DNA from 4 places in the Promicromonospora sp. NPDC110617 genome. Region 1 is predicted to be linked to each of the others. Evidence: predicted binding sites of a transcription regulator. Region 1 holds the regulator's gene; each other region holds the start of a gene.
What was found. Region 1 encodes LexA, which represses DNA repair genes until DNA is damaged. Its sites were predicted from a motif close to TCGAACANNTGTTCGA; they were not measured.

Region 2: a site for LexA is predicted at 1,748-1,763, ahead of ACZ7LE_RS12500 (HNH endonuclease signature motif containing protein). Genes of this name have one in related genera too.
Region 3: a site for LexA is predicted at 1,179-1,194, ahead of ACZ7LE_RS19960 (HNH endonuclease signature motif containing protein). Genes of this name have one in related genera too.
Region 4: a site for LexA is predicted at 5,553-5,568, ahead of ACZ7LE_RS21175 (HNH endonuclease signature motif containing protein). Genes of this name have one in related genera too.

The regions. Positions count from the first base shown of each region.
Region 1 covers NZ_JBVKBM010000001.1:2,215,654-2,222,961, reverse strand. Annotated here, with positions in the region: gene ACZ7LE_RS09770 (DUF389 domain-containing protein) at 1-410, shown strand, start outside; gene ACZ7LE_RS09765 (MFS transporter) at 643-1,935, opposite strand; gene ACZ7LE_RS09760 (ArsR/SmtB family transcription factor) at 1,991-2,995, shown strand; gene ACZ7LE_RS09755 (DUF5302 domain-containing protein) at 3,106-3,333, opposite strand; gene nrdR (transcriptional regulator NrdR) at 3,454-3,924, opposite strand; gene ACZ7LE_RS09745 (LysM peptidoglycan-binding domain-containing protein) at 4,087-4,581, opposite strand; gene lexA (transcriptional repressor LexA) at 4,773-5,588, shown strand; gene ACZ7LE_RS09735 (L-lactate dehydrogenase) at 5,674-6,663, opposite strand; gene ACZ7LE_RS09730 (ATP-dependent DNA helicase) at 6,673-7,308, opposite strand, start outside.
Region 2 covers NZ_JBVKBM010000002.1:369,984-377,291, reverse strand. Annotated here, with positions in the region: gene ACZ7LE_RS12515 (HAD hydrolase-like protein) at 1-604, shown strand, start outside; gene ACZ7LE_RS12510 (O-acetyl-ADP-ribose deacetylase) at 594-1,118, opposite strand; gene ACZ7LE_RS12505 (GNAT family N-acetyltransferase) at 1,115-1,582, opposite strand; gene ACZ7LE_RS12500 (HNH endonuclease signature motif containing protein) at 1,883-3,457, shown strand; gene ACZ7LE_RS12495 (DUF6596 domain-containing protein) at 3,468-4,703, opposite strand; gene ACZ7LE_RS12490 (YciI family protein) at 4,721-5,104, opposite strand; gene ACZ7LE_RS12485 (DNA gyrase/topoisomerase IV subunit A) at 5,194-7,308, opposite strand, start outside.
Region 3 covers NZ_JBVKBM010000003.1:493,399-500,706, reverse strand. Annotated here, with positions in the region: gene ACZ7LE_RS19960 (HNH endonuclease signature motif containing protein) at 1-1,144, opposite strand, end outside; gene ACZ7LE_RS19955 (iron chaperone) at 1,323-1,679, shown strand; gene ACZ7LE_RS19950 (YrdB family protein) at 1,847-2,224, opposite strand; gene ACZ7LE_RS19945 (sigma-70 family RNA polymerase sigma factor) at 2,408-3,703, shown strand; gene ACZ7LE_RS19940 (MFS transporter) at 3,762-5,225, opposite strand; gene ACZ7LE_RS19935 (alpha-hydroxy-acid oxidizing protein) at 5,296-6,651, opposite strand; gene ACZ7LE_RS19930 (SDR family NAD(P)-dependent oxidoreductase) at 6,778-7,308, opposite strand, start outside.
Region 4 covers NZ_JBVKBM010000003.1:763,242-770,549, forward strand. Annotated here, with positions in the region: gene ACZ7LE_RS21150 (MFS transporter) at 1-846, shown strand, start outside; gene ACZ7LE_RS21155 (SRPBCC domain-containing protein) at 882-1,367, shown strand; gene ACZ7LE_RS21160 (ArsR/SmtB family transcription factor) at 1,364-1,696, shown strand; gene ACZ7LE_RS21165 (SMP-30/gluconolactonase/LRE family protein) at 1,731-2,651, opposite strand; gene ACZ7LE_RS21170 (hypothetical protein) at 3,133-3,411, opposite strand; gene ACZ7LE_RS21175 (HNH endonuclease signature motif containing protein) at 3,612-5,441, opposite strand; gene ACZ7LE_RS21180 (Gfo/Idh/MocA family protein) at 5,665-6,756, opposite strand; gene ACZ7LE_RS21185 (aldo/keto reductase) at 6,821-7,308, opposite strand, start outside.

The DNA.
Region 1 (7,308 bases):
TCGGCGCGTCCGTGCTCATGGCCCTGCTGCTCCAGGCCTGGGGCCTGGCTGACCAGGCCACGCTCCTTGCCGACCGCCCGCAGACGTCGTTCATCTGGGCACCCGACGCCCTGAGCTGGATCGTCGGCGCCCTCGCCGGAGCCGCCGGCATGATCTCGCTCACCTCCGGCCGGTCCGGCGTGCTGGTGGGCGTCCTGATCTCGGTGACCACCGTGCCCGCCGTGGGCAACGCCGCCGTCGCGCTCGCCTACGGCGTCGGGGAGGAAGCCACGGGGTCGCTGGCCCAGTTCGCCATCAACGTCGCCATGATCGTGGCCGGCGCGGTGGTCTGTCTCGTGATCCAGCGCACCTGGTGGCGCTTCCAGGGCCGGACCGCGCCCCGCCCGGCCACGGCGACCAGCGGCCGCTGAGCCGGAGATCCTCCAGCTGGAGCGAGGGCCCCACCGCTCGACGGGCGAGCAGGCTCAGGGAGTGCAGGACGGCGGGCACGCGCCGCGCCGACTCGTCGTCGGTGTCGTGCAGCGCGAGCGACGCGTTGGCGTGCTCACGCACCGCCGCCAGCGTCTCCGCTCGTTCGCGCGGGTCGGAGGAGGCCAGGGCACGGTCGTGGCCACGCCCGCGTCCGTGGCCCTCGGTCACGAGCTACGGCCGGAGGACGACGTCGGGGCGCGTGCGATGGCTGCGGGCCACGGCGGCAGCGCCGGTACCGGCGGCGACGAACAGGACGGCCAGGCCGAGCCAGCCCACGGTTCCGTGCGCGATGGCGGTGGCCGTGACGAGCGCGGGGGCGACCATCGACGCGAGCGCGTATCCGGTCTGGCTGAGGCCCTGATAAGCCCCTGCGTGGCGAGGATCGGCAAGCTCGAACGCCATGCCCCAGCCGCCGGCCTCGCCCAGGACCTCTCCAGCGGAATGGGCGAGCGCAGCGACCACGAGCAGGACGCAGGCCGTCACGAGGTCGCCGTACCCGGCCAGCGCGTACAGCACGCACGCACCCGCGAGCAGCCACGACGCGCGCCGGACCGTGATCCCCGCCCGCCGCACGTCGTGGGTGCCGCGCGATGCGCGCACCTGGAGCGAGGCCACCATGACGGTGTTCAGCACGAGCAGCACCGCGACCATCGCCTTCGGCGCGTCAGTGGTGGCGACCCAGAGGGGGACGCCGACGGTCTGGAGGCCGAAGTGCAGGGCAACGACGCTGTTGCACGCCACGCTCGCGACGTAGGTGCGGTCCCGGAGCGGTGACGGCCCGCGGCCGACGTCGGCCGGCTGCTCGTCCACGGCGTGCTCGGACACCGTGTGCTCGGACACCGTGTGCTCGGACATCGTGTGCTCGGACATCGTGGCGGCGAGCCCGGGCACGCGGCGGCCGAGCCGTGCGAGCGGGACTGTGGCCACCAGCAGCAGCAGGCCGACGGCGAGCATCGCGGCCTGGTAGGCGGCGGGCGTGTCGGCGAGGAGCGCGGCCGCGCCGGCCAGCGTGCCGAGGCCGATGAAGACGTTGGTGACGACACGGAGACGGGCCCGGACGTCGACCCGCTCCGGCCCGGTGTACCACCGGGCGAGAATCGCCTGCTTGGCCGAGCCGCTCGCGGAACGCATGCCGACGGCGACGCACGCGACGAGCGTGAACACGACGGCGTCCGCGGCGAGGGTGTACGCGAGCATGGCGATCCCGTTCAGGGCCGTGGTCCAGGCCTGGACGCGGTAGGCACCGACGCGGTCCGAGAGCCGTCCGGCGGTGTAGGCCGACAGGACGCCCACACCGCCGGCGACACCCAGACCGAGACCCACCGTCGTGGCGTCGAGTCCGATCACCCGGGTGAAGTACAGCGCGCTCACGGTGTAGAAGACGCCGCTGGACAACGCGAAGGCCATGGTGCTGAGCGTCAGGGAGCGCGCGACGCGGTCGCGTGGGAAGAAGGTCTGTTGCACGCCCCTTTGTCCGCCGCGGACGGTGCCTCGGGCAATTGATGTAGCCTCCGGCTTCATGGAGCGTGGACGTCCCGGCGGGCTGATCGAGTACGAGCTCGCCGGTATGGACGTCGCCGACGTGCGGTTCGCCGTGTCGCCGCTCACCGAGCTGACGCTGTCCCTGCGTACGTTCCGCGACCCTGGCCGGTACCCGGTCCACCTGCCGTGGCTCCAGCTCACCGAACGCGCGCGCTCGGAGCTGGACCTGCCCGTGCTCCGGTCGCTGACCAACGCCGCGCTGTGGACGCCCGACTACCTCACGCCCCGGCCGCACAGCCCGCTCACCCGGATCGGGGACGAGCTCTCCGCCGTCGACGACGTGCCCGTCGGGCGGATGCTCGACGATCTGCGCGCCGTCCATCCCGGCACGTTGCCGGCGCCGCTGCGCGGCGATCCCGGGACGGTCCGTGACCGCATCGCGACAGCGCTGCGGACGTACTGGCACACCTGCTTCGAGCCCTGGTGGCCGCGCATGCGGGCCGTGCTGCAGGCCGACATCGTGCACCGTGGACAGGTCATCTCCGCCTACGGGACGGCGTCGATGTTCGCCGACCTCAGCGACCGCGTGCGGCTGGTCGACGGCGTGGTACGCGTGCGCCTGGGCTCCGACGCCCGGTTCCGCCGACCCACCACGGGCGAAGGGCTCACGTTGGTGCCGACGCTGTTCACCCGGGGCGCGACGACCCCGATCTCGCCCGACGAGCCGCCCGTGATCATGTACGGCGCGCGCGGCGTGGGGACACTCTGGCAGGCGGAGCCCCGCCGCTCGCCGAGAGCGCTCGCGGGGCTGGTGGGCGCGACACGTGCCGGCCTGCTCACGGTCCTGGCGACGCCGGCGTCGTCGACGGAGCTGTCGGGACGGCTCGGGGTGACCACGTCCGCCGTCAACCAGCACCTGCGCGCGCTGCGGGACGCGGGCCTGCTCACCAGTGCGCGCCATGGGCGGTCGGTCCTGTACATGCGCTCGGAGGTCGGGGACGCCCTGGTGGCCGGCGTGCTCGGTGTGCACGGTGCCGACTGACCGGACGAGCATCCCGGCGCGTGCGCGGCGGTCGTCAGACCTCCGGGGCGCGCACGGCAAAGGCCGCCGACCAGGTCAGACACCCGGTCGGCGGCCTCGGTCGAGCAGGCTCAGCCGGACTTGCGGCGGAACATCTTCTGGACTGGGCCCGTCGTCTCCGAACCGTGCACAGCACCCGTGTTCTCGCCACCGGCGGCAGAACGGCCGCGTGCGGCGTTCTTCCGGTCCAGCGCTTCCTTGAACCGCGCCTTCGCGTCCACGCTCGGCGCGGTCGCGGCCTTGGGCGCCTCAGCGTCCTGAGCCACTGCCTCCTCGGCACCAGGCTTCTCGTCCGTCACACCGATCACCTCCTCCTGTTTCGGGGGTCCCTCGATCGGGTCCGTCGTCGGCCCCAGCCTGCCCCACGGCGCCGCCAGGTGCCAATCGCTTTTCTCACCCCGTCAGCGACGGGGGCGCAGCTAGGCCTGGGCGGCAGCGCGCTCGGCGCGCTCCGCGCGCAGGGAGGTGATGGCGCTCTCGAAGTCCTCGAGCGAGTCGAACGACTGGTAGACGCTCGCGAACCGGAGGTAGGCGACCTCGTCGAGCTCGCGCAGGGGGCCGAGGATCGCGAGGCCCACCTCGTACGCGTCGATCTCGGCGCTGCCGTTGCTCCGCAGGGTCTCCTCGACCCGCTGCGCCAGGATGGCCAGGTCGTCGTCGCTGACAGGGCGGCCCTGGCAGGCCTTGCGCACGCCCGCGGCGACCTTGTCGCGGCTGAACGGCTCGGTCGCGCCGGACCGCTTGACCACCGACAGGCTGGCCGTCTCGACGGTGGTGAACCGCCGGTTGCAGTTCGGGCACTGCCGCCTGCGCCGGATCGACAGGCCGTCGTCGGCGGTCCGCGAGTCCACCACGCGCGAGTCGGCGTGGCGACAGAACGGGCAGTGCATGCTGACTCCTGCGTGGTCGGCCACGGACCGGAGAGATCCGGTCGCGCCCCGACCGTAAGCGGGCAAACCACCCCCATGCAACATCGCCGCAACATTTGACGGCGAATCGTGGCCTCCGTCCACTTCGTCGGGGCGTCCGGCCACTTTTCGAGGGCGTTCCGGTCAGTCCTTCGGGAGCAGGAGGAGCTCGCCGACGCGCACGGTGCCCGACGTCATCTCGTTGAGGTCCTGCAGACGCGCGACCGCCTGCCGCACGTCCTCCCCGGGCCTCGCGACCTGCTCGGCGAAGCCCCAGAGCGTCTCCCCCGGCTGCACCGCGTGCACGCGGACCTCGGTGGGCTCGCCCGGCGCGCTGGCGACGGCGGTCGCTCCCCACGTCGCCATCGGGGCGATCACGAGCATCGCCAGCAGCACCAGCACGACCCGGCCGCGCCGCGTGAGCCGCAGCCCGGCGAGCCCGAGCCGGTCGGCGACCGTGCGCGGCCCGCGGGGCGCGTACGAGTGAGCCGCCGGACGGGGCCGGGGCGGTGCGGACGCCCGGCCCGGGGTGTATGCGGTGCCCGGCCGGTAGGCCCGGACCGTGCTCGATCCGGACGCCGTCGCATACGCCGGCCCGTACGCCGACGTGTACTGCCGCAGCGGGATCACGTCCCCCATGGCCCCTCCTCGAAAGGTGACTCGAACTCTTGTCCGTCATACACACGTTCGTCGAACGCTCGTACCATTGTGTAGCACGGGACACCGTAGAAGTCGAGACACGCTCGAACATTCGTTTGAGCCGAGCACATTTGTGATCTAGAGTGGGCAGCGCACAGGAGAACATTTGTCGGAACGGGAGGGGCACGGGCATGACGGGACGGGACGGGACCAGCGACACGAGAGCCGTCGACACGGCACTCTCGGGTGTCGCCACGTTGGACGCGCCGGGCGACGGGGCGGTCGCCGACGTGCACGCGATCTCGCCGGCAGACCGCCTCACCGAGCGGCAGCGCCTTGTGCTGGACACGATTCGGCAGTCGTTCGAGACGCGCGGATACCCGCCGTCGATGCGCGAGATCGGCGAGGCCGTCGGGCTGGCCAGCCCGTCGAGCGTCAAGCACCAGCTCCAGATGCTGGAGAAGAAGGGCTTCCTGCGCCGCGACCCCAACCGGCCGCGCGCCATGGAGCTCGTCGAGCCCCTGGCCGAGCAGGTCGAGAAGCCGACGCGCGGCGAGATCCACTGGCCCGAGCCGCGGCGTAGCGGCCAGGTGCACTGGGGCGGTTCGGTGCCGGACGACGCGAGCACCCCGCCGCCGTCGTACGTGCCGCTCGTCGGTCGCATCGCGGCCGGTGGGCCGATCCTCGCCGAGCAGGTCGTCGAGGACGTCTTCCCGCTCCCCCGCCAGCTCGTGGGTGACGGCGAGCTGTTCCTCCTCAAGGTCGCGGGCGACTCGATGGTCGACGCCGCGATCTGCGACGGCGACTGGGTCGTGGTGCGCCGCCAGAACGTCGCCGAGCAGGGCGAGATCGTCGCCGCCATGATCGACGGCGAGGCCACGGTCAAGACGTTCAAGCAGACCGACGGGCACGTGCTGCTGCTGCCGCAGAACCCGGCCTACGAGCCCATCCCGGGTGACGAGGCGCAGATCCTGGGCCGCGTCGTCGCGGTGCTGCGCAGCCTCTGAGGTCTCGACAGGCTCGACCAACGAGAACAGGCTCGACCAGCAGTCGCTGGTCGAGCCTGTTCTCGTTGGTCGAGCGCGTCGGGACCTAGAACCCGAACCGCTTCTGCACCGCGCGCACGCTCTCCGCCGACGCGCGCAGGCCGGCCAGCTCGTCGTCCGACATCGGCACGCGCACCGTGTCGGTGACTCCTCGCCGGTCCACCAGGGACGGCACCGACAGGCAGACGTCGCTGATGCCGTGGTAATCGTCCAGCAGCGAGGACACCGGCATGATCCGACGCTCGTCCTTGAGCACCGCCTCGATGATGCGGGTCGCGGCCAGGCCCACGGCGTAGTTCGTGGCGCCCTTGCCCGCGATGATCCGGTAGGCCGAGTCGACCACCTCGTGGTGCACCTCCGCGCGGACCGCGGCGTCCAGGGGCGCGGCGCCGCCGACCGGCACCCAGTCGAGCAGCGGCACGCCGCCGATCGACGCGGAGCTCCACAGCGCGATCTCGGAGTCGCCGTGCTCCCCGGCGATGTAGGCGTGCACGTTCCCGACGGCCACCCCGCACCGTTCCGCGAGCACCACGCGGAGCCGTGACGAGTCGAGCACGGTGCCGCTGCCGAAGAGCCGCTCGCGCGGCAGGCCTGAGATCTTCAGGGCCGCGTAGGTCACCACGTCCACCGGGTTGGTCACCATGAGGTAGGTCGCGTCCGGCGCGACCTCGACCAGGCCCGGCAGGATGGTGCGCATCAGCCCGATCGTCGCCTCGGCGAGGTCGACGCGGCTCTGTCCGGGCTTCTGCTTGGCGCCGGCCGTGACCACCACGACGTCGGCCCCCTCGCACACCGCCGGGTCGTCCGAGCCGATCACGTGCGCCTGGGACGTGAACATCAGCCCGTGCTGCAGGTCCAGCACCTCGGCGTCGACCTTCTGCCGATCGATGTCGAGCAGGGCGATGGTGCGGGCCGAGCCGCGGGTCAGCGCCGCGAAGGCGAGCGTCGATCCCACGGCCCCCGCGCCCACCACGGCGATCTTGGTGGTGCGGGATCCGGCGGGCTGGGCTGCGGTGACGTCGGAGGGGGCTGCCATGCCCTCAGGCTATGTGTCGAGCCTGGCGAGCGCGGCGCGGACCAGCTTCGGGTCGGTGGTGGGCCAGAACCCGGGCATCGACCGGGTGAGGAACGACGCGTACCGCGCCGTCGCGAGCCGCGGGTCGAGGACCGCCACGACGCCCCGGTCGTCCATGCTGCGCACCAGGCGTCCCGCGCCCTGCGCGAGCAGCAGCGCCGCGTGCTGCGCCGAGACCGCCATGAACCCGTTGCCGCCCGCCTGCTCGACGGCGCGGGCGCGCGCCGCCTTGACCGGGTCGTCCGGGCGTGGGAACGGGATGCGGTCGATGAGCACGAGCTGGTTGGACGGCCCCGGCACGTCGACGCCCTGCCACAGGGACAGCGTGCCGAACAGGCACGTGGCCGGGTCCTCCGCGAACTCGCGCACGAGGGTCGGGAGCTGGTCGTCGCCCTGCGCGAGGATCGGGAAGTCGAGCCGCTCCCGCATGGCCTCGGCGGCGGCGTTCGCGGCGCGCCGGGACGAGAACAAGCCGAGCGTGCGGCCGCCGGCGGCCGTGATGAGCTCGGCGATCTCGTCGAGCTGCGCCTCGGTGGTGGGCTCGCGGCCGGGGGCCGGCAGGTGCCGCGCGATGTAGAGGATGCCCTGCTTCGGGTAGTCGAACGG
Region 2 (7,308 bases), on a different contig from region 1:
CTCGCTGCGCACCGGCTTCACGAACGCCGGCTTCGACGTCCCCTCCGACGCGGTGCTGCGCACCTTCGTGGGCCCGCCCCTGGGGGCGAGCATGACCCGGGTCGGCCTGTCCGACGCCGACGCCGACGCCGTGATCACCGCCTACCGGAGCGACTACGAGGTGCACGGCATGTTCGACAACTCGGTGATCCCCGGCATGCCGGAGGCGCTCGCGGAGCTCCGGGCGTCCGGGCTGACCCTCCTGGTCGCGACGGCCAAGCCCGAGCACTACGCCCGGCAGATCGTGGAGCACTTCGGGCTGGACGGTTACCTCGAGGGCGGGCTGGACGGCGTGCACGGCGCGGCCGCCGAGACGGCCGGCCTGGTGCAGGGCAAGGAGGTCGTGGTGGAGCGGGCCGTGGCGCACGCGTTGGCGCTCGGGGCCGACGCCGCTCAGGTCGTCATGGTGGGTGACCGCGAGCACGACGTGCACGCGGCCGCCCACCACGGCGTCGCGACCGTGGGTGTGACCTGGGGTTACGCCGCGCCCGGGGAGCTGGAGGCAGCGGGCGCCGCGGCGATCGCGACCACGCCGGAGGAGCTGCGCAAGCTGCTCACGAGCTGAGCACGTCGTCGAACGCCCGCTGGACACGTTCGTCGATCACGACGAACCGCACGTCCTGCAGGTCCGCCTCGGAGTGCTCGGCGAGCCAGTTCCGGGTGGTCACCACGGCGATGCGCGCGACGTCGGACACCGGCCAGCCGTACGCGCCCGCGCTCACCGCGGGGAAGGCGACCGACCGCAGGTCGAGCTCGGCGGCGACGTCGAGCGACCGCGCGAAGCACGATGCGAGCAGGGCCGGGTCGTCCTGACCGCGGTGGAGGTTCGGCCCGACCGTGTGGATCACCCAGGACGCGGGCAGGTCGAACGCGGGGGTGGCGACGGCGTCGCCGACGGCCAGGCCGTCGCGGTGCGTCGTGTTCCGGAGCCGCCTGCAGGCCTCCAGGAGGCGGGGTCCGGCGGCGGCGTGGATCGCGCCGTCGACCCCGCCGCCGCCCAGGAGCAGGGAGTTGGCGGCGTTGACGACGGCGTCGGCCTCGACGCGCGTGAGGTCACCGATCTCGACGGACAGGCTCATGTGGCTGCTCCCGGTTGACGTGCCGGCGCCCCCGCGGCGCTGCCGGGGCGTTCCATCCATTTGTACTCCTCGGTGACCGGTGTCCACCCGAACTGCTCGTACAGCCCGTGGGCGTCGGCCGTCGCGAGGATCGTGCGGCGCAGTCCGCCGATCTCGTCGAGCTCGGCGACGACGCCCGCGACCAGCAGCTTGCCGATGCCCTGCCCGCGCAGGTCCGGGTCGACGATGACGTCCGCGAGCCACGCGAACGTCGCGCCGTCGGTCACCACGCGGGCGAACCCGACCTGCTCGCCCGTGTCCCGCCGGTAGACGCCGTAGGGCCGGGAGCCGGCGATGGCGGCGTCCATCACGTCGCGCGGGCGGTCCTTCGCCCAGTAGGTGTGGCGCGAGACGAGCTCGTGCACGCGGTGCGCGTCGATGCGGGTGGGGTCGGCGGAGAACTCGTAGGGCGGGTCGTCGGTCATGCGCTGGAGTCAACCACTGGACACCGACATCGGCTGAGGGGATTTCCTGGGCTCCGAACGTGTCCGATCGGCCGGCGCGCAGGCGATACGCGGTGGGCGTGCTGCGTGCCGGATCTTACGCGGCCGGCAGAAGACGGGGCAGGCAAGCGTTCGGACAGGCTAACTTCGAACAAGCGTCCTCAGTGTTGGAGTGTCGCGGTAGCGTGTGTGGCTCAGGGAGGTGCTGGCATGGACGACGGACGGAAGTACAGGGTTATGGGCTCTGCGCTCTTGGAGGACGAGGCCCCCCCGGGACCGGTCGTGGGGGAAGGACTGCCGGCCTGGCCGGTCGATCGGGTGCGGGCCGCGCTGACCGGCGCGGTGGGTGCGGAGCTGGCCCGGGTGGTGGGGAGGATCACGGACCCGGAGGCAGGTCTGCTGCTCGACCTGCCTGACGACGCGCTGGGCGACCTGGTGGTCGCGTGCGGGCGGCTGCAGTCCTGGGCCGCCGGCCTCCAGGCCTTGACGGTGGGCGAGCGGGCGCGCAGGGAGACCAGCCCGCTGGCGCACAGCTCCCTGGTCGCGCAGGTGACGGGCGAGCTGGTGGTCACAGGGACGGAGGCGTCGGAGGTCGTGGTGCGCGGCGAGTCGGGTATCGACCATCCCACCGTGATCACGGCCCTGACCGCCGGGCAGATCGACGTGAAGAAGGCGCACACGCTGCTGCGGTCCGCCGTGCAGCTCACCACGGAGGAACGCGCCGAGGCGATCACGCGGTACCTGCCACAGGCACCGTTCCGCACGTGGCGGTGGCTGCGGTCGAAGCTGCTCGCGTTCGCGAAGTCGCGGCACGGATCCGCCGAGACGGCTCGGATCGCCGCGCAGCGCCGCAACGTCCAGCTCGACCGGGCGGAGAACGACATGGGCTGGCTGTCCGCCTACCTGCCGGCCGCCGACGCCGCAGCGGTGTGGAACGTGATCGACGACATGGCGCACCAGTTCCAGCGGGTCGCAGGCGAGGACCGTGACCTGGGTCAGCTCCGCGCCGACTGCCTGACCGGCATCGTGACCGGTCGCCTGGTGCCCGCCGACCGGTTCACGGAGGTCGGTGAGATGGCCGGTGCCGAGGCGGGTGCGGATGGTTCCAACGGCTCGGCAGCCGGCGCGCACGACTGCGTGTGCGGCGGACGTGCGCCCGTCCAGGTCGTGCGGGTCACCCCGACCCGGCCGGTCGTGCGGGTCACGGTCCCGGCCACCGCGCTGCTGGGCCCGGACGACGCACCCGGAGAGCTGGAGGGCTTCGGGCCCGTTCCCGCGGACCTGGCCGGTCGGATCGCAGCTGACGCGACCTGGGAGCGCCTGGTCACCGACCCGTTGACCGGGGTGCTGACCGACTACTCCACCGCGTCGTACAGACCGGGGAAGGTGCTGCGACAGGCGGTGGTCGCGCGCGACGGAACCTGCGCGTTTCCGCACTGTGAGCATCCTGCAGACCGGGACGACCTGGACCACATCGTGTCCTTCGACCATGATCTCGACCCCGCGATGCTGCCGCTCGGCACGCCTGGGCAGACCCGCGCCGACAACCTGCAGCCTCTGTGCCGACGACACCATCTGTTGAAGACGCACGGAGGATGGGGTGTCGTCCGGGACGCCGGCAGCGGGATGACGACCTGGACCTCGCCCTCAGGCCGCGTGCACAGGCGCCCGCCTACGGTGCTGGACACCCACGTGGAGCTCGACGACGTCGACCCTGACTCGAGCTACGACCTCACGCTGGAGTCCGTGACCGGCCGACGCCCGCCACGCCGGAACACCACGGCCATGACCGGTGCGACGCCGGCCGGATCCGCCGGTCCGACGAGCCCGCACAGCCCTGACCACCCGCCGTTCTGAGCAGACAGAGTCACCCCGCGTACCGGCGGCAGAACTCGCGCAGCGGGCCTTCGGGCACCACGTCGAGCAGCTCGCGGTACCGGCCGGCGGCCTCGTCGGTGCGGCCGGTCCGGCGGGCCAGGTCGGCGAGCGTGAGGCTCGCGTCGCGGGCGGCGTACGGCGGGCCGTCCGCGACCAACGCCTCGAGCTCGCGCTCGACCGGGGCGAGGTCACCGCCGTCGTGCAACGCGAGCCGGCCGAGCACCACCAATCGGGCGACACGCGTTGCCGGGGACGGCCAGGTGTCCGCCAGTGCGTCGTAGAGCTGGGCCAGTCGTGGCCAGTCCGTGCCGGCGGTGTCCGGTGCCGTGGCGTGCACGCCGGAGATCGCGGCTTCCAGCACGAAGCGGCCGGGCGAGTCTGAGGTTTCGGGGGACGTCGACCACGTGAGCGCGACCGCGGCGTCGTCGAGCCCGGCGCGCAGCAGCCGCCGGTCCCACGCCGACCGGTCCACCTCGTCGAGGGGGAGCGCCACCCCGTCGCGCACCCGGCCGGGGCGCCGGGCCAGGCCGAGCCGGCAGACCGCGCGCAGGCCGAGCACCTCGGGGTCGTCCGGGTACTCCGCGACCAGAGCCTCGGCGAGCGTCAGAGCGTCACGAGCAGGGTCCTGCGTCGCGTCCGCGGGCTGCAGCTCTTCCCGCTGGCCCACGGTGAACAATCCGGCCACGCAGGCGAGCACGACGGGCAGCCGCACCGCGCGCGCGGGCAGGTCGGGCACGGCGAACTCGCCGCGCGCCCGGGCCAGCGCCGACTTGGCGCGGGTGAGCCGGGCGGCCGCGGTCGCCTCGGCGATGCCGAGGTGTCCCGCGATCTGCCGGATCGTGAGCCCGCAGACCACGCGCATCGCCAGCACGAGCTGGGCGCCGGGCGCGAGCGCGTCGTCGCAGGCGACGAACAGCAGCGCGAGGCGGTCGTCCAGCTCGTCGCCCGGGGCGTGCGGCGGGTTCACGTCGGCCACCTCCGGGCGGGCGAGCTGGGGCTGGATCCGGTCGAACACCCCCTGGTGGCGCAACGTGTCGAGCCAGGTGCGCCGGCCGACCTGCACGCACCAGCCCACCAGGTCGTCGATCGCACCGTCAGGCTGCGCCGCGGCGCGCGCGAACGCCTCGGCGGCGTATTCCTCGCCGTGGTCCAGGCTGCGTGTGGTCACCGCGAGCGACCGCACCACCTGGGGCCAGGCGGTGCGGAACGCCGCGGGGTCGATCACAGGTCGGAGTCCGTCGGTCAGGAACCGAAGCTCATGACCTTGCGCCACTCGACCACGTTGCCGCTCGGGACGAGCGCCGCGATCTTGCGAGCCGTGGCCTCGTCGCACTCGACCCGGTAGAAGCCGGTGATCACCTCGTTGGTGTCGGTGAACGGCGCGTCCGTGTACACGGGTTCGCCGCCGTCCTTGCCGACGGCGACGAACCCGCCGTACTTCGCGTTCTGCAGGGCGTCGCCGCCGGTGATCTTCACGCCCAGGGCGGCCACGGCCTCGCTGAAGCGCTCGTGGGCGGCCATGTCCTCGGAGAGGTCCTGGCGGTTCTGCCCGCGCAGGTTCTCCGGGAGGTACGCGTCCGAGTCCCAGTCGTTCTCGCGGATCAGGAAGACCCAGGTGTCGGTCATGACGTGCTCCTCGTTCGTGGGATGTTGACACGCCTTGGACGGGCGAGCCGCGCCGGAATCGACACCCCCACTGAACTACTTTCCCGAGATCACCCGATGACCGCGACCGGCACCGCGATCGGCGTCCCGGAGCCGTCCCGGCGCTGGTCCACCTCGGGCAGGTCGACGGGCTGGCCGCCGGCGCCGAGCGCGCGCGGGGGAGTGGCACCGACCCAGGCCAGGATGAGGCCGTCCTCACCCTTCAGGAGCCGCTGCGACCGGACGCCGCCGGTCGCCCGGCCCTTGCCCGGGTACAGCGCGAACGGCGTCACCTTGCCCGCGCCCGGCTCGATGCCCGGCAGCGCGTCACCCGCGCCGGCGATCGTCACGACGGTCGCGTCGACCCCGGCCGGGACCGCGCCGAAGAACACGGCCCGCCCGCCCTCGGCGAGCTTGATGCCCGCCATGCCGCCGGCCGCGCGACCCTGCGGGCGCACGGACGAGGCGGGGAAGTGCAGCAGCGAGGTGTCGTCGGCCACGAAGACCAGCTCGTCGTCGTCGGCGACGACGGCGGCGCCCACCACGGTGTCGCCGTCCTTGAGCGCGATGACGGGCCACTCGTCGCCCTTGGCCGGGGCGTCGGACGGCGCGACCCGCTTGACGGTGCCCTGTGCGGTCCCGACGGCGACGGTCGGCGCGTCGGCGCCGAGCCCCGTCACGGCCAGCACGCTCTCGCCGCGCTCCAGCTCCACGAGCTCGCTGACCGGGATGCCGCCCGACAGCGACGGCGCGCCGTCCGTCGGCGGGAGCGAGGGCAGGTCGAGCACGGAGATGCGCAGCATGCGGCCGGCGGACGTCACCAGGCCCACGTGCCCGCGGGTGGACGCTGCGGCGTCGCCCCGCAGGGCGTCGTGCGCGGCGCGGTTGCCGTCGCGCGGCACGGGGACGTCGTCGGGGAGCCGCGCCAGCAGGCCCGTGGCCGACAGCACCACGCGGGTGGGCTGGTCCTTGATCTGCAGGTCGATCGGTTCGACGTTCTTCTTGCGCCCGTTCGCGGGGGCCACGGCCACGGAGCCGACGGACCCGCCCGCGGCGTCGAGCAGCACGGTGCGGCGCGGCGTGCCGTAGGTCTTGGCCACCTCGCCCATCTCGGTGCTCACGAGGCGGCGCAGCAGCTTCTCGTCGCCGAGGATCTGCTCCAGCTCCGCGATCTCGCGGCGCAGCTCCTCGGCCTCCTTCTCCAGCTCGATGCGGGAGAATTTGGTCAGGCGGCGCAGCTGCAGGTCGAGGATGTAGGAGGCCTGCGGCTCGGACAGGTCGAAGATCTCGCGCAGCCGGTCGCGCGCGATGGCGGCGTCGTCGGACGAGCGGATGACCTGGATGACCTCGTCGATGTCGACGATCGCGATGAGCAGGCCGTCCACCAGGTGCAGCCGCTCCAGTCGCTTGTCGAGGCGGTACTGCGAGCGGCGCCGGACCACGGAGATGCGGTGGTCCACCCAGACCCGCAGCATCTCGAGCAGGCCGAGCGTGCGCGGCTGGCCGTCGACGAGGGCCACGTTGTTGATGCCGAACGAGTCCTCGAGCGGCGTGACGCGGTAGAGCTGCTCCAGCACGGCGTCCGGGTCGAACCCGGTCTTGACCTCGATCACGAGGCGCAGCCCGTGCGTGCGGTCGGTGAGGTCCTGGACGTTGGTCACGCCCTGGATGCGCTTGGCCTTGACGCCGTCGGCGATCTTCTCGATCACCTTCTCCGGGCCCACCAGGTACGGCAGCTCGGTGACGACGATGCCCTTGCGGCGCGGCGTCACGTTCTCGATCCGCGCGGTGGCGCGGGTGCGGAAGCTGCCGCGGCCGGTGCGGTAACCGTCGCGCACGCCCTCCAGCCCGACGATCTTGCCGCCCGTGGGCAGGTCGGGCCCGGGCACGAACCGCTGCAGGTCCTCCAGCGTGGCCTCGGGGTTCTTGATCAGGTGCTGCGCCGCCGAGACGACCTCGACGAGGTTGTGCGGCGCCATGTTCGTGGCCATGCCGACGGCGATGCCGGACGCGCCGTTGACCAGCAGGTTCGGGATCGCGGCGGGCAGCACCTCGGGCTGGGTGAGCTTGTTGTCGTAGTTCGGCACGAAGTCCACGACGTTCTCGTCGAGTCCCGTGGTCATCGCCATCGACGGTGCGGCGAGCCGCGCCTCGGTGTACCGCGGGGCGGCGGGGCCGTCGTCGAG
Region 3 (7,308 bases), on a different contig from region 1:
CACCAGTACCCGGCGCCCCCAGGCACGACCCGCTCGCGTTCAACGCACCCGCGTGCGACGCGCCCGGCCGGCCCGGGACGCTCTGCCCACAGGTCAGGCACAGGCCCTCACGCGTGCGAGTGACCTGGGCTACCAGCTCCGACCACGAGACCGTGACACTCAGGTGCGGCCGGATCAACGCACCCGGCGAGACCACGTTCGCATCCAGCACCACACGCGCCACATCCGCCAGACCCTGCGCACGACGCTGACCCGGCGTCCTGCAGTCCTCAGCAGCCGGAGCACCCACCACCCCATTCAAAGCCGTGGTCAGCAACAGGCCGTGCTCATCGGTCAGGAACCCCGCCACATGAAACCCGCCCAACGTCTTGGACACGTCCAGGAACTCACCCCGGGCCGCCCGGTCATCCTCCACCTCGTCCGTGTCCGGGTCGATGATCGTGGCGAACCGGCGCGCGACCACCCGGAACTGGTCCGCGTTCAACACCCCCGCCTCCCGCAGGACCAGACCCTCACCCGTCACCACGGTTCCCTCCGAGATCGCGGTCTCCAGCACTTGGGTGATCTGGTCACGGGTGCGGGAGCCGTCCGGGTCATCAGCCGGGTCGGGCAGATCCACCGCGACCGTGTCCACGAACGCCTCCGGTGACGTGGGCTCGCCGGTGCGAGCGTCGATCAGCCACGCCAACGCGTCCTGACGCGTCTGACTCGTGGGCGCGACCTCCGCCATCACCCGGGCATGATCCACACCCAGGATCCCCGCGACCAGACGCTCACGCGTCACCGGGAGGGCCTGCGCCAGACGACGCGCCATAGCCACGTCCTTACGGGCCGTCGACGCCGCCACACCCTCCCGCAGCCGCAACCACGACGCGAACGTGCGCGACATACCACCACTGCGCCACGAACCGTCGTCCTCGATCCGCGGCAACACGGTCAACCGCACACCGTCCAACCGGCCCGTCACCCGCCGGATCCGGGTGTGCGCCTCCATCAACCGGGCCACCGTCGGCGCACCCCAACCATCCAACACACCCGGTGCCACCAGATCGGCCAGCTCGCCCACGGCCGTCTCGATCCGGGCCAGCACCACCTCCAACGACCCCGGGGACACACCACCCGACGCCATCCCGTTCGAGTCCACCGTGCCACCCCCTCGTTCGCCTGACACCATTGTCTCGAACATTCATACGCATCGCGAGGCACACTTCCAATCTGTGGATAACTCTTCGCACTCCGGAGGGGCGCCGCCGAGGGCTGCGCCAACGCCGTCCGACACCCCTGCCCTCGCGGAACCTGCCGGACCTCGCGAGGCTGTGGCCATGGGCGAGTTCACCGAGTACATCGCCGGCCTGGACGGGCCGGCCAAGGACGCCGTCGAGCACGTGCGTGCGCGGGCGCTGGAGCTCGTGCCGGACGCCGAGGAGGGTATGGGCTACGGCATGGCCGCCCTGCGCTACCGGGGCAGCCCGCTGGTCTCTGCGCGCGCCACCGCGAAGCACATCGGGCTGTACCCGTTCAGCCCGCCCGCGATCGACGCGCTCGCACCCGACCTGGCCGGTTTCTCGACGTCGAAGGGCACCGTGCGGTTCACACCGGACCAGCCGCTGCCGGACGACGTCCTGGACCGCCTCGTGCTGTTCCGCCGCGACGAGATCGACGCCATGCGGTCACGCTGAACCGTGACGCTGCACTGCACGGCCACGCTGAACCGCCACCCTGCGCAGCCACGCTGCGCCCTCTCGAGAAGCAGCCACGTCGAGCAGCCACGTCGAGCAGCCCGGTCGAGCGGCCACGTCGCACCCCACCCGGGGACGTGCGGGCGCCCAGCGCCCAGCGCCTCGCCTCAGTCGGCCCGGCGCGGCCCGGGGTCGCGCTCGGGTTCCAGCACGCTGCGCTGGTTCCGGGTCAGCCACAGCACCAGCCGGTCGACCGCCCACACGGCCGCGAGCGCCACGCCGGGTGCGGAGGCTCCCGCGCGCCAGCACAGGTATCCGACGCCGCCGAAGAGGGCAGCCTCCATCACGACCTGTGCCCAGGCCGGGACCGCCACGGGCGCTTTCGGCGAGAGGAACGTCGCCCAGAGCGCGATCACGACGGCCGGCGCGAGGAGGACGGCTGCGACGCGCCAGCCGCCGTCCGCGAGGTTCCAGGCGGCGTAGCCCGCGCCCGCGGCGAGTGCGAGCTCGAGCAGGAAGCGCACGACGAGGGCAGTAGTTCTCACGCGCGCCAGCGTACGCACCCGGTGACCAGGGCTCACGCGTCGTCCCAGCGTTCCTCCGGGCGTCCCCACGTTCCTCTGGCCGGAGCCCCGGACTGCCCTCTTCGATCCGGCGCAGATCGCGCGGAGGTGTCACGTCTGCCGCCCCGATACCGTCAGAGGGGTATGACGCGAGAGCATGTCCGCATGACCGAGCCCTTGGCCTCGCCGACCGCCGCGGCTGCCGGTAGATCCGACGCGACAGCCGGCACGACGCCGTCCGGCACCGCGCCCGGTACCGGCGCCGTCCTGGACGACGCCGCGCTGGCCCGGCTGCGTCCGCTCTCGTTCGCGGTCGCCTACCGGATGCTGGGCAGCGTGGCCGAGGCGGAGGACGTGGTGCAGGAGGCGCTGACGCGCGTCTCGCAGGCGCCCGACGTGCGCAACCCCGACGCGTTCGTCACCACGGTGACGACGCGCATCGCCATCGATGTGCTGCGTTCGGCGCGGGTGCGGCGGGAGCAGTACGTGGGCGAGTGGCTCCCGGAGCCGCTGGTCGGTCCCGTCCCGTCGCTGCCGGTCGCGATGGCGACGCCGTCGCCGGACGTCGCGCGGCACGCCGAGCTCGCCGACGACCTCTCCACCGCGTTCCTGGTGCTGCTGGAGACCCTCACGCCGTCCGAGCGCGCGGCGTTCCTGCTGCACGACGTGCTCGGTTTTCCGCACAGCGAGGCCGCCGACGTGATCGGTACCAGCGAGGTGGCCGCGCGCCAGCTCGCCTCGCGCGCCCGACGGCGGATCGCGCGGCGCGTGGGGCCACGGTCCGAGACGCCGCATTCAGCGACGCCGCGGTCGGAGACACGACAGTCCGAAGCACGAAAGTCCGAGGCACGACAGCCCCAAGCACCGCACCCCGTAGCGGCCCAGAAGGCGGAGCAGGACCAGCCCGCGGAGCAGCACGCGGAGCAGGACCAGCCCGCACACCACGCCCTGCCCGCGCGGCCCCGTACCGCGAGCGACCGGGCCCGCGCCGAGGAGCTCGTGTCCCGGTTCCTCGCAGCGTGCGAGGAGGGTGCGGTGGACTCGTTCCTGGAGCTCCTGGCCGAGGACGTCGTCCTCACGGGCGACGGCGGCGGGAACGTGCCCCAGGGCATGTCGATCGCCCGCCCTGTCGCGGGCCGCGTCACGGTCGCGCGGATGCTCGCGGCCTTCATCGGCCGCGGCGCGCCGCTCCACTTCGAGCGCGCGCTCGTGGGCGGCGAGCCCGGCCTGCTCATCGTGGCGGACGACGTCGTGGGCGGCGGGCTGATCGGCACGTGGTCGTTCGAGGTCTCCGGCGGCCTGCTCGTCGGTATCCGGGGCGTGATCAACCCGGACAAGCTCGGGCACCTGGGGCAGCTCGCGGATCTCGACCGGCTCCAGGCCGCCCTCAGGAGCGCGCTCGCCGCACGGGCGGCGGCCCGTCAGGCTGCCGCCCGACAGACCGCCGGCCACACTCGCTAGATCGCACCCGAACCGCACTCGCCAGACCGCACTCGCCAGACCGCGCCCGTCGCGGCCGCTAGACCACGCCCGTGGCGTCCGGAGCCGCGTCCGGCGTCGGCTCGCCGGTCGTACCGGCGTCGGCCACCGGTGCCTCCTGCACGAACCACATCAGCACGAGCCCGACCAGCACCACCGCGATGATCCCGAGGGTGCCCCAGATGGTCGCGCCCGTGATCGCGATGATGAGGGTCCACAGGCCGTGCGACATCCACGACGTCGCACGGCCGGTCGTGGCGTAGAGGCCGAAGATCTCGGACTCCTTGCCGGCGGGCGTCACGCGGGCGAGGTAGGACCGGGAGGCGGCCTGCGCCGGTCCGACGCACGCGGACAGCAGGAGCCCGCCCACCCAGTACACGATCGGGCCGAGGTCACGCAGGAACACGACGCCGAGGCCGGCGACGACGATGACGCCGAGGGTGGCGAGGATGACGGAGCGGGGCCCGAACCGGTCGTCGGCCCGGCCGACCAGGATGGTGCTCACGCCGGCCACGAGGTTCGCGGCGATGCCGAAGATGATCACCTGGTCCGTGGTGAACCCGAAGCTCGCCTTGCCGATGATCGCCCCGTAGGCGAAGACACCGGCCAGGCCGTCCCGGAAGACCGCGCTCGCCAGCAGGAACCAGAACGTGCGCCGCGAGGTGCGCCACAGGCCCTGGATGTCCCGGAAGAGCACCACGTAGCTGGCGAAGAAGCCGACCTTGGGCCGCCCGCTCGACGCCGGCATCTCGGGGACGAACGCGAAGATCGGCCACACGAACGCCAGGGCCCAGATCGCGCAGAACACCGCGATGATGCGGTAGGCGAGGCCGTTGTCGGTGGGCATGCCCCACCACTCCGAGAGGTTGGCGACGACCACGAGGGCCAGGACCAGGATCCCGCCGACGTAGCCCAGGCCCCAGCCGAGGCCGGACACCCTGCCGACGGTCTTGGGCGTGGCGACCGAGACCATCAGCGCGTTGTAGTTCACCCCGGCGATCTCGCTGAGCACGCTGCCCAGCGCGATCATGATCGCGCCGAACACGAAGTAGGCCGGGTCCTCCTCGACGAACCACAGCGCGAGCATGCAGAGCACCAGGGCGGCGGTGGCCCCGCCGAGCCAGGCCTTGCGGCGGCCGGACACGTCCGCGCGCTGGCCCAGGACCGGGGCGAGCAGGAGGATCGCCAGTCCGGCGATGAAGTTCCACAGCCCCAGGCCGGCGGTCAGCTCCGCGATCCCGCGCACGAAGGCCGGGTCGTCCTCGCCCAGCGCGGCGACCGAGGGGTCGAGGAACGACTCCGTGGTCAGGTACAGGGCCGTGAACACGAACGTGAGGATCACGGTGTTGAACGGCTGGGTGCCCCAGTCCCACAGCGCCCAGGAGAACACCCGGCGCCGCGGGATCCGCACGCCTTCCTGCAGCTCCAGGCCCATCCTCGGGGGCGTCGGTGTCTCGCTCGCCGAGGAAGGCTGCGCGTCGGGTCCGGGTACGGCGTCGGTCATGGCCGCAGTCTGCCCGGGTCGCATGAATCGTGGGTGCTGGAGCGGTCACGATCTCATACCGACCCGCGGGTCAGAGCGCCAGGTTGTGCCGACCGATCTGGTCCGTCCCGGAAACACCCGCGAGCGCCATCGTGAGGTCGAGCTCGGCCAGGACGTGCTCGGCGACGGCGCGGACGCCGTCGGCCCCGGCGAGGGCCAGGCCGTAGACCCAGGGGCGGCCGAGGAGGACGGCGTCGGCGCCCAGGGCGAGCGCGGTGAACACGTCGGCCCCGGTGCGGATGCCGGAGTCGAACAGCACGGGGACGGCGCCGCCCGCTTCCGAACCGGACGCCCCCGTCCACTCCCGCACGGCGTCGACCACGGGCCCGAGGGCGTCGATCGAGGCGACGGCGTTGTCGACCTGCCGGCCGCCGTGGTTGGACACCACGATGCCGTCGGCGCCGTGGTCGAGGGCGGCGCGGGCGTCGTCGGGGTGCTGGATGCCCTTGACGAGGATCGGGAGGGTGGTGCGCTCGCGCAGCCAGGCGAGGTCGGCCCAGGTGAGGGTCGAGCGGGAGAAGACGTCCAGGAAGGTCTCCACGGCGGCCCGGGCGTAGGGCTGGGTGAGGTTGCGCAGGGTGGGGCCCGGGTGGTGGCGCGCCATGGACAGCAGCGAGCGGACGGCGGCGGCCGTGGGCCGGTTGGACGGCGCAGGTTCCGACGCCGCCGACGCCGTGACACGCGCCTCGACGAGGCTGCGGAACACGGGGTCGCTCAGGTACTGGGCGATGCCCTCGGCGCGGGCGAACGGGAGGTAGCCCAGGTCGAGGTCCGCGGTGCGCCAGCCGAGCACGTGGGTGTCCAGGGTGACGACGATCGCCTCGCAGCCGCTGGCCTCGGCGCGGGAGACGAAGGACTCGACCAGGGCGTCCTCGGACGACCAGTAGAGCTGGAACCAGCGCGGGCTGTCGCCGAGGGCGGCGGCCGTGTCCTCCATGGGCGTGGACGCCTGGGACGAGATGACGACGGGCAGGCCGAGGTCGCGGGCGGCGCGGGCCAGGGCGGGCTCGGCGTTGCGTGGCGCCGCGGCCCGGCCACCGCGCTGGTGCTGCACGGCGAGCTCCAGGGCGCCGACCGGCCCGAACAGCACGGGGGCGGGCAGCTCGCGGCCCAGCAGGGTCGTGGCCAGCGACCGCTCGCCGACGTCGACCATCTGGCGCGGCACGATCCGGTACCTGCCGAACGCCTCCCGGTTGGCCGCGACGGTGCGCTGCGCGCCGGCGCCGCCGGCCACGTAGGACCAGCCGGTGCGGGTCATGCGGCGGCGGGCGGCGGCAGCGAGCGCGCCGGGATCGGTGGGCACCGTGGGCCGGCGGCCGTAGACGCCGTCGCGGTAGATCGCCGACTGCACCGTCCGGCCGATATTGATCCCGCCATGAGTAGGCATGTCGGACATCCTGCCATCTCGTGATCGGCCGTCGTGCTCTGCGGACATGTCGGCGGGCATGTCAGCCGGCATGTCAGTCGGCATGTCAGCGGCCATGTCAGCAGGCATGGCCTGGCCCGCGGACGCCTACCCCCGGGCCCGCTCCCCGGCAGCCCCGGGGATCCGCAGCGGCGTCCCCGCGAGCGCCTCGACCTGGTCCCAGACGCGGGCCGCGAGGTCGCCCTCGGGTGACGCCGTCCGGGGCGTCGGGTCCACCCGCACGGGGAGCCCCTTCAGCCGGCCGGCCGGCGCGTAGTAGTCGCCGTTGCGCGCCAGCGGGTCGGTCAGGGCGCGCACCGCCGACCAGGCGGCGGTGTCCTTGCCCTGGGCCCAGGGCGTGTAGGGGTTGCGCTGGTACGGCGTGGTCGCGTCGCGGATGCCGGCACGGTGCGGCGTCCGGGCGTCGACGCCCACGCCCGGCCGGGTGACCAGCGAGGAGACGGGCGTCCCCGCGGCCTCCAGCCGGCGCGCCAGCTCGAACGCGAGCACCTCGGTCACCGTCTTCGCCTTCGTGTAGGCGCTGAGGGCGACGCGCGGCACCCGGCGGACGTCGTCGACCGCCGTCGGGAACTGCGTGACGAACCCCGTGGAGGTGTGCACCACCCGTGCCGGCGTGCC
Region 4 (7,308 bases), on a different contig from region 1:
GCGACCTCGATCGTGCCCCGGGACCGCGCCGGGCGGGCGATGGCGGTCGTGATCTCCGGGTTCGCCGTCTCCGGCGCGGTGGGGATGCCGCTGGGCCGGCTGCTCGGCCAGGCGGTGGGGTGGCGCGCGTCGTTCCTCGTCGTGGTCCTGGCGGCGGCCGCCGCTCTCCTGGTCGCCGTGCTCATCGTCCCCCGGGTACCGGCCGAGACCGGGGTCCGGATCCTGGGTCAGCTGCGGTTCGCGCTCGCACCGCGCGTGCTGGCGGTGCTCGCGGTGGGTGCCCTGCTGTTCGCCGGCTCCTCGGCGGCGCAGACCTACCTCGTCCCCTTCCTGGGCGACGTCGCCGGGGTCTCCGGACCGTGGATCGGGGCGTGTCTGCTGGCCTTCGGGATCGCCGCCACGGTGGGCTCGTTCGCGGGCGGCAGGTTCGCCGACGCCGGAGCCGCGCGCGCCCTGGTGCTCGGCGCCGTCGGCGTGGCGACCTCGCTCGCCGGGCTCGCCCTCTGGGGCGCGAGCCCCGTCGCCGCGGTGGTCGGACTGCTCGCCCTCGGCATCTGCGGTGCGGGCATCACGAGCCCCTGGCAGCACCGCGTCGAGCACCTCGCCGGCCCCGGCGCCATCCTCGCGGCCTCCCTGCCCGCGTCGGCCGGCAACCTCGGCGACGCCATCGGCGCCTTCGCCGGAGGGCAGGCGATCGACGTCGGCGGCGTCCCCGCGGCGATCGTGACGGCCGCGGTCCTCGCCACGGTGTCCGTCGTCGCCGCGATCGTGACCCGCTCGCTGCGCCCCGCGCTCGCACCGCAAGCGGAAGTGCCCGCAGAACCCGAACCCGCCACCGCCTCCTGACCGCCGACGTACCAGACCACGGACACAACACAGAGATGGGAACGCTCATGGAGAACACGCAGAACCCCCAGGCAGTGATCGACGCCGACACCTTCACCGTGCGACGCACGATCCGGATCGACGCACCCGTCGAGAAGGTCTGGCGCACCGTCACCGAACCCGAGCTGATCTCGCAGTGGTTCGGCCAGGTGACGCTCACTGGTTCCGGCGCCGGCGCCCTCGGCACGATCGGCTGGCCCGGCGAGCGCCGGGTGCCGATCCGGGTCGAGACCTTCGAGCCCCCGAAGGAGGTCTCCTACCGCTGGTGCAACGAGGAGGGCCCGCTCCCGGACACCGTCGACGAGCAGCGTTCGACGGTCTTCACCTTCACCCTCGAGGCGATCTCCGGCGGCACCCGGCTCACCGTCGTCGAGACCGGGTTCGAGCACACCGGCGACCCGACGGGGCTCATGACCGACCACCGTGGCGGCTGGGACGGGGAGCTCGACAAGCTCGTCGCCCTCCTCGAGGGCCGGGCATGAGCACCGGACCATCCCTGGACGGAGCCGTGGTCGCCATGTGCAGCGCACTCGCCGACGAGACCCGGTGGAGCATCCTGACCGCCCTCGGCCAGGGCGACGCCTCGGCGTCCGCCCTGGCCCGGAGCCTGCCCGTCACCCGGCAGGCCATCGCGAAGCATCTCGCGGTGCTCCAGGAGGTCGGCCTGGTGGAGACCGTGCAGGTCGGCCGCGAGGTGCGGTACCGCGTCATCGGGACCGAGCTCAGCGCCGTGGCCCGCCGCCTCGACGCCATCGGTACCGAGTGGGACCGCCGTCTCGCCGCCATCAAGCACATCGCCGAGACCATCTGACCGCTGACCCCAGGGACGCCGCCGCTCCCCGGGGTCAGCCGCCGTTCGACTGTCGGGTCCCCTCGGCCAGCGCGTCGAACCGGTAGACGAAACCGCCCGCGGGACCGCTGACCGTCGCGTAGGCGTCCGTGGCCCCTGGCCGGATCGCGATGTTGGTCGCGGACTGCAGGCCCTCGTCCTCCGCCGGGATCGAGATCGTGGTCAGGTGCGTGCCGTCGGGGCCGTACACCCGGACCTCCGGGCGGCCGTGCATGCCCTGGTAGACGTTCCCCGCGGCGTCGACGGCGTTCGAGTCCGTCTGGGCGACACCGCCGTCGACCTGGATCGCCGTGTGCCCCGAGACGACCGCCTTCCGGTCCTGGTCGAGGACGAGCCGGTCGATGCGGTTGGCGTCGAGGTGGCTGACCCAGAGCGCGTCGCCGCCGACGTCGAGCGAGATCCCGTTCGGGTTCGGCTGGTCGTCCGCCAGCACGGTCACCCGACCCGTGTCGCCATCGACCCGCAGCACCCGGCCCGCCGGTTCCCCGCTCGGGTAGGGCGTGTACGCGGAGTCGGTGACGAACATGTTCCCCGCCTCGTCGAACGTGAGGTCGTCGGGGTGCATGGCGCGGCCCTTGACCCGGCCCTCGGCGACGGTCCTGGGGTCGTCGCCGTCGGGGGTGATGCTGACGATCCGCCCGCCCGCGTAGTCGGTGAGGTAGAGCCGCCCGTCCACGGGGCTGAACTGCGCCGAGGTGTAGGCACCGGCGGTGTCGGTGAAGACCGGGTCGACCTCCCGGGTGTCGAGGTCGACCGCCATGACCTTGGGCTCGCCGGCCGGAGCCGTGACGTCCACCAGGTAGAGCCTGCCGTCCTCGCCGAAGGTGGGCCCCTCCAGCAGGGTCATCCCGGTCGCCTCGTGCACCGAGGTCACCTGGAGGACGCGTTCGGCGGTGCCCGCCCGATCGTCAGGCACGGAGGCCACCTCGCCCGAGGCACAGCCGGCCACCGCGGCCAGTACGCAGAGCCCCAGGGCGACGCCGCCCGTCCGGCGGAGGTGGCTGGGCGCTCCCACCGGTCAGCTCTCCTTCACGGGGACGGCGAAGACGGCGTCGGGGCTCGTCGGACAGCGCATGGCAAGGCCTCTCCTCAGCGGACGACGGAGGGCTCCGCCGCCCGCTCATCAAAACGTACGTCGGTGTACGTTTTCAACCTGACTGCTCTCCCCGAGCGCCCGACCGCCCCGCAGCCAGCGTTCTTCCTGCGCACGTGCAACGCCAACATCCCGGACTTGCCCACCGTCGGGTACGCGGAGCACGAGGAGCTGCGGACCGTGCTCAGCGAGGGCGATCCCGCGCGGCCCGGAGAGCCGTCGAGGAGCGTATGGCCGACTCGTACGTGCGACTGCGCCAGCCGGAGCTGCCGTCGGACTCGGACGGGGGTGTCGAGGTCTGAGGTCAGGGCCGGTGCGATGACGCCGCGGCGCGCAGGACCTGCAGCACGCTCTCTGCCGGGACCTCGCACGGCTTGAGCACGGCGCCGTCGGCGGTGAACCAGATGTTCGCGCCGAGCCCTTCGGCGCCGCCGAGGTGCTCCGCCTCGAACGAGACGACCTTGCCGCCCGCGCGCGTGGTGCGGGTGACTCCCCAGGTCTGCCCAGCGATCTGCGCGCGTGACCAGCCCTCGGGTATCGCCCCGATCAGCTCGTCCAGCCCTTCGTCCCGCGACTCGCCCATGTGCTCGCCCCTCTCGCCGCGTGGTCGCCCCCTGAGTTCGAGGCGCACCCGTCTCAACCTGTCGGCGCGGGCGGGTTGTTCCCGGCGGTGGCGGGTCGCGGTCGAGGGGCAAGCGGTCATGGCGGGGTCTGGTGGCTGCCGGTTCCGGGGTCACGGTCAGTCCCGGACCGGTCTCGGTCGAAACGTAGTTGTCTTCTGGTTCAGAACGGCGGCTCGCCGGATCGATCTGAGGCAGCAGGATCGCCGGGCCCAGATCGGGCGGTGAGGTCAGAGGAATCGGAGGAGGCGGTCGCTGGTGAAGCCGCGGCGTAGGCACGAGGCAGTCGGCGTCCGGTCAGGGCACGCAGAGTCAGGTCGTGACTGGTGTCCGGGTCGACCTCCTCCAGGTCGACCCGGGTGTCGAGCACCGTCGGAGGACGGACATGTGCCCGCCCTGCCGGTACGGTCCAGGTGGTGATCCCGGTGCTCGGGTCCCGCTCGACACCCCAGCCCGCGTGCGTCTTCAGCAGATGGTGCCGTCGGCAGAGCGCGTGGAGATTGTCGGCACGGGTCTGCCCGCGCACAGGCTCCCCGGCTGGGCGCTGACCAGCTTCCTGGTCGCGCTCATGGTCGAAGGGCTCGATATGGTCCAGGTCGCACGACACCGCCACCGCATCACAGCCGATGAAGGTGCAGGTCCCGTCCCTGGCCTCGACCGCAGACCGGAGCACCCGGCCCGGCTTGTACGTGGTGGTCGAGTAATCGGTGAGCACCCCGGTGACCGGGTCGGTGAGCAGCCGCTGCCAGGTGGCATCGTCGGCGATCAGCCGTGCAGTCTCAGCGGGTACCGATCCGAACCCGTCCAGTTCACCAGGCATGTCGTCCAGACCCAGGAGCGCGCTCGCAGGGACCGTGACCCGGACGACCGGCCGTGTCGGCGTCACCCGCACGACCGTCTCGTGGACAACGGGCGCCCGACCACCGCACGAGCAGACGGGACCGAGACCGGCATCTCCGGAATCCGAGCCAGTGCGTGCGACGACCTCGACCTGGCCCCTCGGCGCGAACCGGTCTCCGGGCAGCAACCGGCCGGTCACGATCCCCGTCAGGCAGTCCGCACGCAGCTGACCCAGGGTCCGCTCCTCACCCGCCGTGTACCGCAACTGGTGCGCCATGTCGTCCACGACACCCCACACCGCCGCAGCATCCACCGCCGGCAGATACGCCGAGAACCAACCCATGTCATTCTCCGCCCGGTCCAGCTGAACATTCCGATCCAACGCCGCGGCCCGCGCCGTCTCCTCCGCCCCGTGCCTGGCCTTCGCGAAGGCCAGGAGCTTGTTCCGCAGCCACCGCCAGGTGCGGTACGGCGCCTGTGGCAGGTATCGGGCAATCGCTTCGGCCCGCTCCGCCACCGTCAACTGAGCAGCCGACCGCAGCAGCGTGTGCGCCTTTTTCACGTCGATCCGGCCGTCGACCAGCGCACTGATCACCGTGGGGTGCTCGGCACCTGACTCCGCCCGCACCACTACCTCGGAACCCTCAGCCTGGGTGACCACGAGCTCCGCCGTGACCTGACCGACCAACGAGTGATGAGCCAGCGGGCTCGACTCACGCCCGGCCCGCTCCGCCATGGCATATGCCTGGACTCCAGCCGCCCACGACTGCAGCCGGGCACACGCGCCCGCGAGATCCGCCAGCATGTCGTCGGACAGGGCAGCCAACGGGCCAGACCTGTCCTCGGTGGCGCCGGTGAACGCGGAGTCCACGCCACCTCGGAGTCCGGCACCCAGCCCCGCGACCTCGCTGACCACCCGCGCCAGCTCGGCGCCTGGTGCTTCGGTCAGCGCCTCCTGCAGCATCTCGTCCGGCCACAGCGCCACCGGCCCGAGATCTGCAGGAGAGTCCAGCCGGCCGCCGGACACGGCGTCACACCGTTCCGGCCCCGGCGGTGCGTCCAGCCCGTGCCGCCCGTCATCGTCACCGAACAGCGCCTCACACTCGGCGAACAGCGCGGCGAGCCAGGCGTCGTCGGGCATGGTGCCGTCCACGAAAGGGTCCGCAGACACGGCGGGTACCGAGCCCCCAACGCCGTCCGACCATTGCCTACCCACGGACAACACCTCCGAGGACCCTCATGCTGCTCAAGCCATACAATTACAGCGGACGTTTGTTCGATGCTAGGTGGAGCCGCTGACGTCCGCTCGTTCTTCTGCCCGCCGCGTAACCGGCTCCCGCCGGAGTGCGCCAGTGCGGTCACAGCAGTAGCCAGGACTACTGCCGCACTCCCGTTCTCGCCGCCTCCTCGACCCGCGCGACCAGCCGGCTGTTGTGCGCGGCCCGACCGAATCCCGGTGTGTGGCGGGTGCCGTCAGCCATGTCGCGCGCGAGGCTCGCGTACACCTCCCCCACGTTGATGGAGGCACCGGTCCAGATCTCGGCCGCGGCGGGACCCGTGGCCGTGGAGACCGGGCGGTCGGGCACCTCGAAGTCCACGCTCGAGGTCAGCGTGAGGTCGCCGACCTGGACGCCGGCGGGGTGGTCGCCCGTGAGCCTGAGCCAGCCGTCGGCGCCACGGACCTCCAGGCCGAACCTGGCCTCGGGTACCGGCACACCGGCCAGGACCTGGACACTCACCGGGGCACCGGAGGCGGTCTTGACGATGGCGTCCAGGTGGTCCGGGACCTCACGGGTGGTGAGGGTGCCGGTGTCGAGCAGCTTCACCTCCGGCCAGAGCAGCTCCGTCCGCGCGTCGATCTCGGTGATGTCGCCGAGGACGGTCTCGACGACGTCCAGGACGTGGCCCACGGCGATCGTCATGAAGCCCGCTCCGGCCGCGGCCTTGTCGAAGTACTCGTAGGCACTCACCGATTCCGGGCCGTTCCCGAAGGTGGTCGCGGTGACGCGCGCCGACAGCAGCCGCCCGAGCCGGCCCCGGGCGATGATCTCGGCCGCCCGGCGCACCGACGGGTTGAGGCTGCCCTGCAGCCCGATCGCGGTATGCAGCGATCCGGCCGCCGCCGCCATCTCCTCGGCCTCCGCGACGCTTGCGCCCAGTGGCGACTCCGAGTACACGGCCTTGCCCGCCGCGAGGGCGGCGAGCACGAGTTCACGGTGCGCCGGGACCTTCACGGCGACGGTGACGAGGTCGATCGACGAGTCGCCGATCAGGTCGTACGGGTCCGCGTACCAGCGCCCGGCCCCGAACAGCTCGGCGGCCTCCCGCGCGCTCTCCTCCCGCCGCGTCGCCACCGCCGCGAGCGCCAGCCGCGGCTGGGCCGCCAGCGCGGGGATGTGGGATGCACCCGCCCAGCTCGCCCGCGCGTCCGCGCCGATGATCCCGACACGAATCAAGTTGCTTGCCATGGTGTGTTGCTCCGTTCGCTGCTGTGGTCAAGGCATGTCGAGTCGACCCCTGCGGGGTCGTGCTTCACCGGCCGACGGCGGCCATGCCGTCTGGGTCGTGCCGGTCGCCGGACGCGGGAGTCAGGCTGTTCAGCCGGCCGACCTGGTCCGGGGTGAGCCGGATCCCGTCGGCACCGAGGTTCTCCTCGAGCCGCGCGATGCGCCGGGTCCCGGGGATGGGGACGATGTCGTCGCCCTGCGCCAGGAGCCAGGCCAGGGCGACCTGGGCCGGGGTGGCTCCGGCCTCCGTCGCCACGGCCCGGACCTCGTCCACGATGCGCAGGTTGCGTTCCAGGTTGCCGCCGGTGAAGCGCGGGTTGGTGCGCCGCCAGTCGTCCGCGTCGAGACCATCCAGCGAGCGGATGTTCCCGGTCAGGAAGCCATGCCCCAGCGGGGAGTAAGCCACCAGGCCGACCCCCAGCTCGCGCAGCACCGGCAGGACGTCGGCCTCGGGGTCCCGGGTCCAGAGCGAGTACTCGCTCTGGACGACGGCGAGGGGGTGGACCGCGTGGG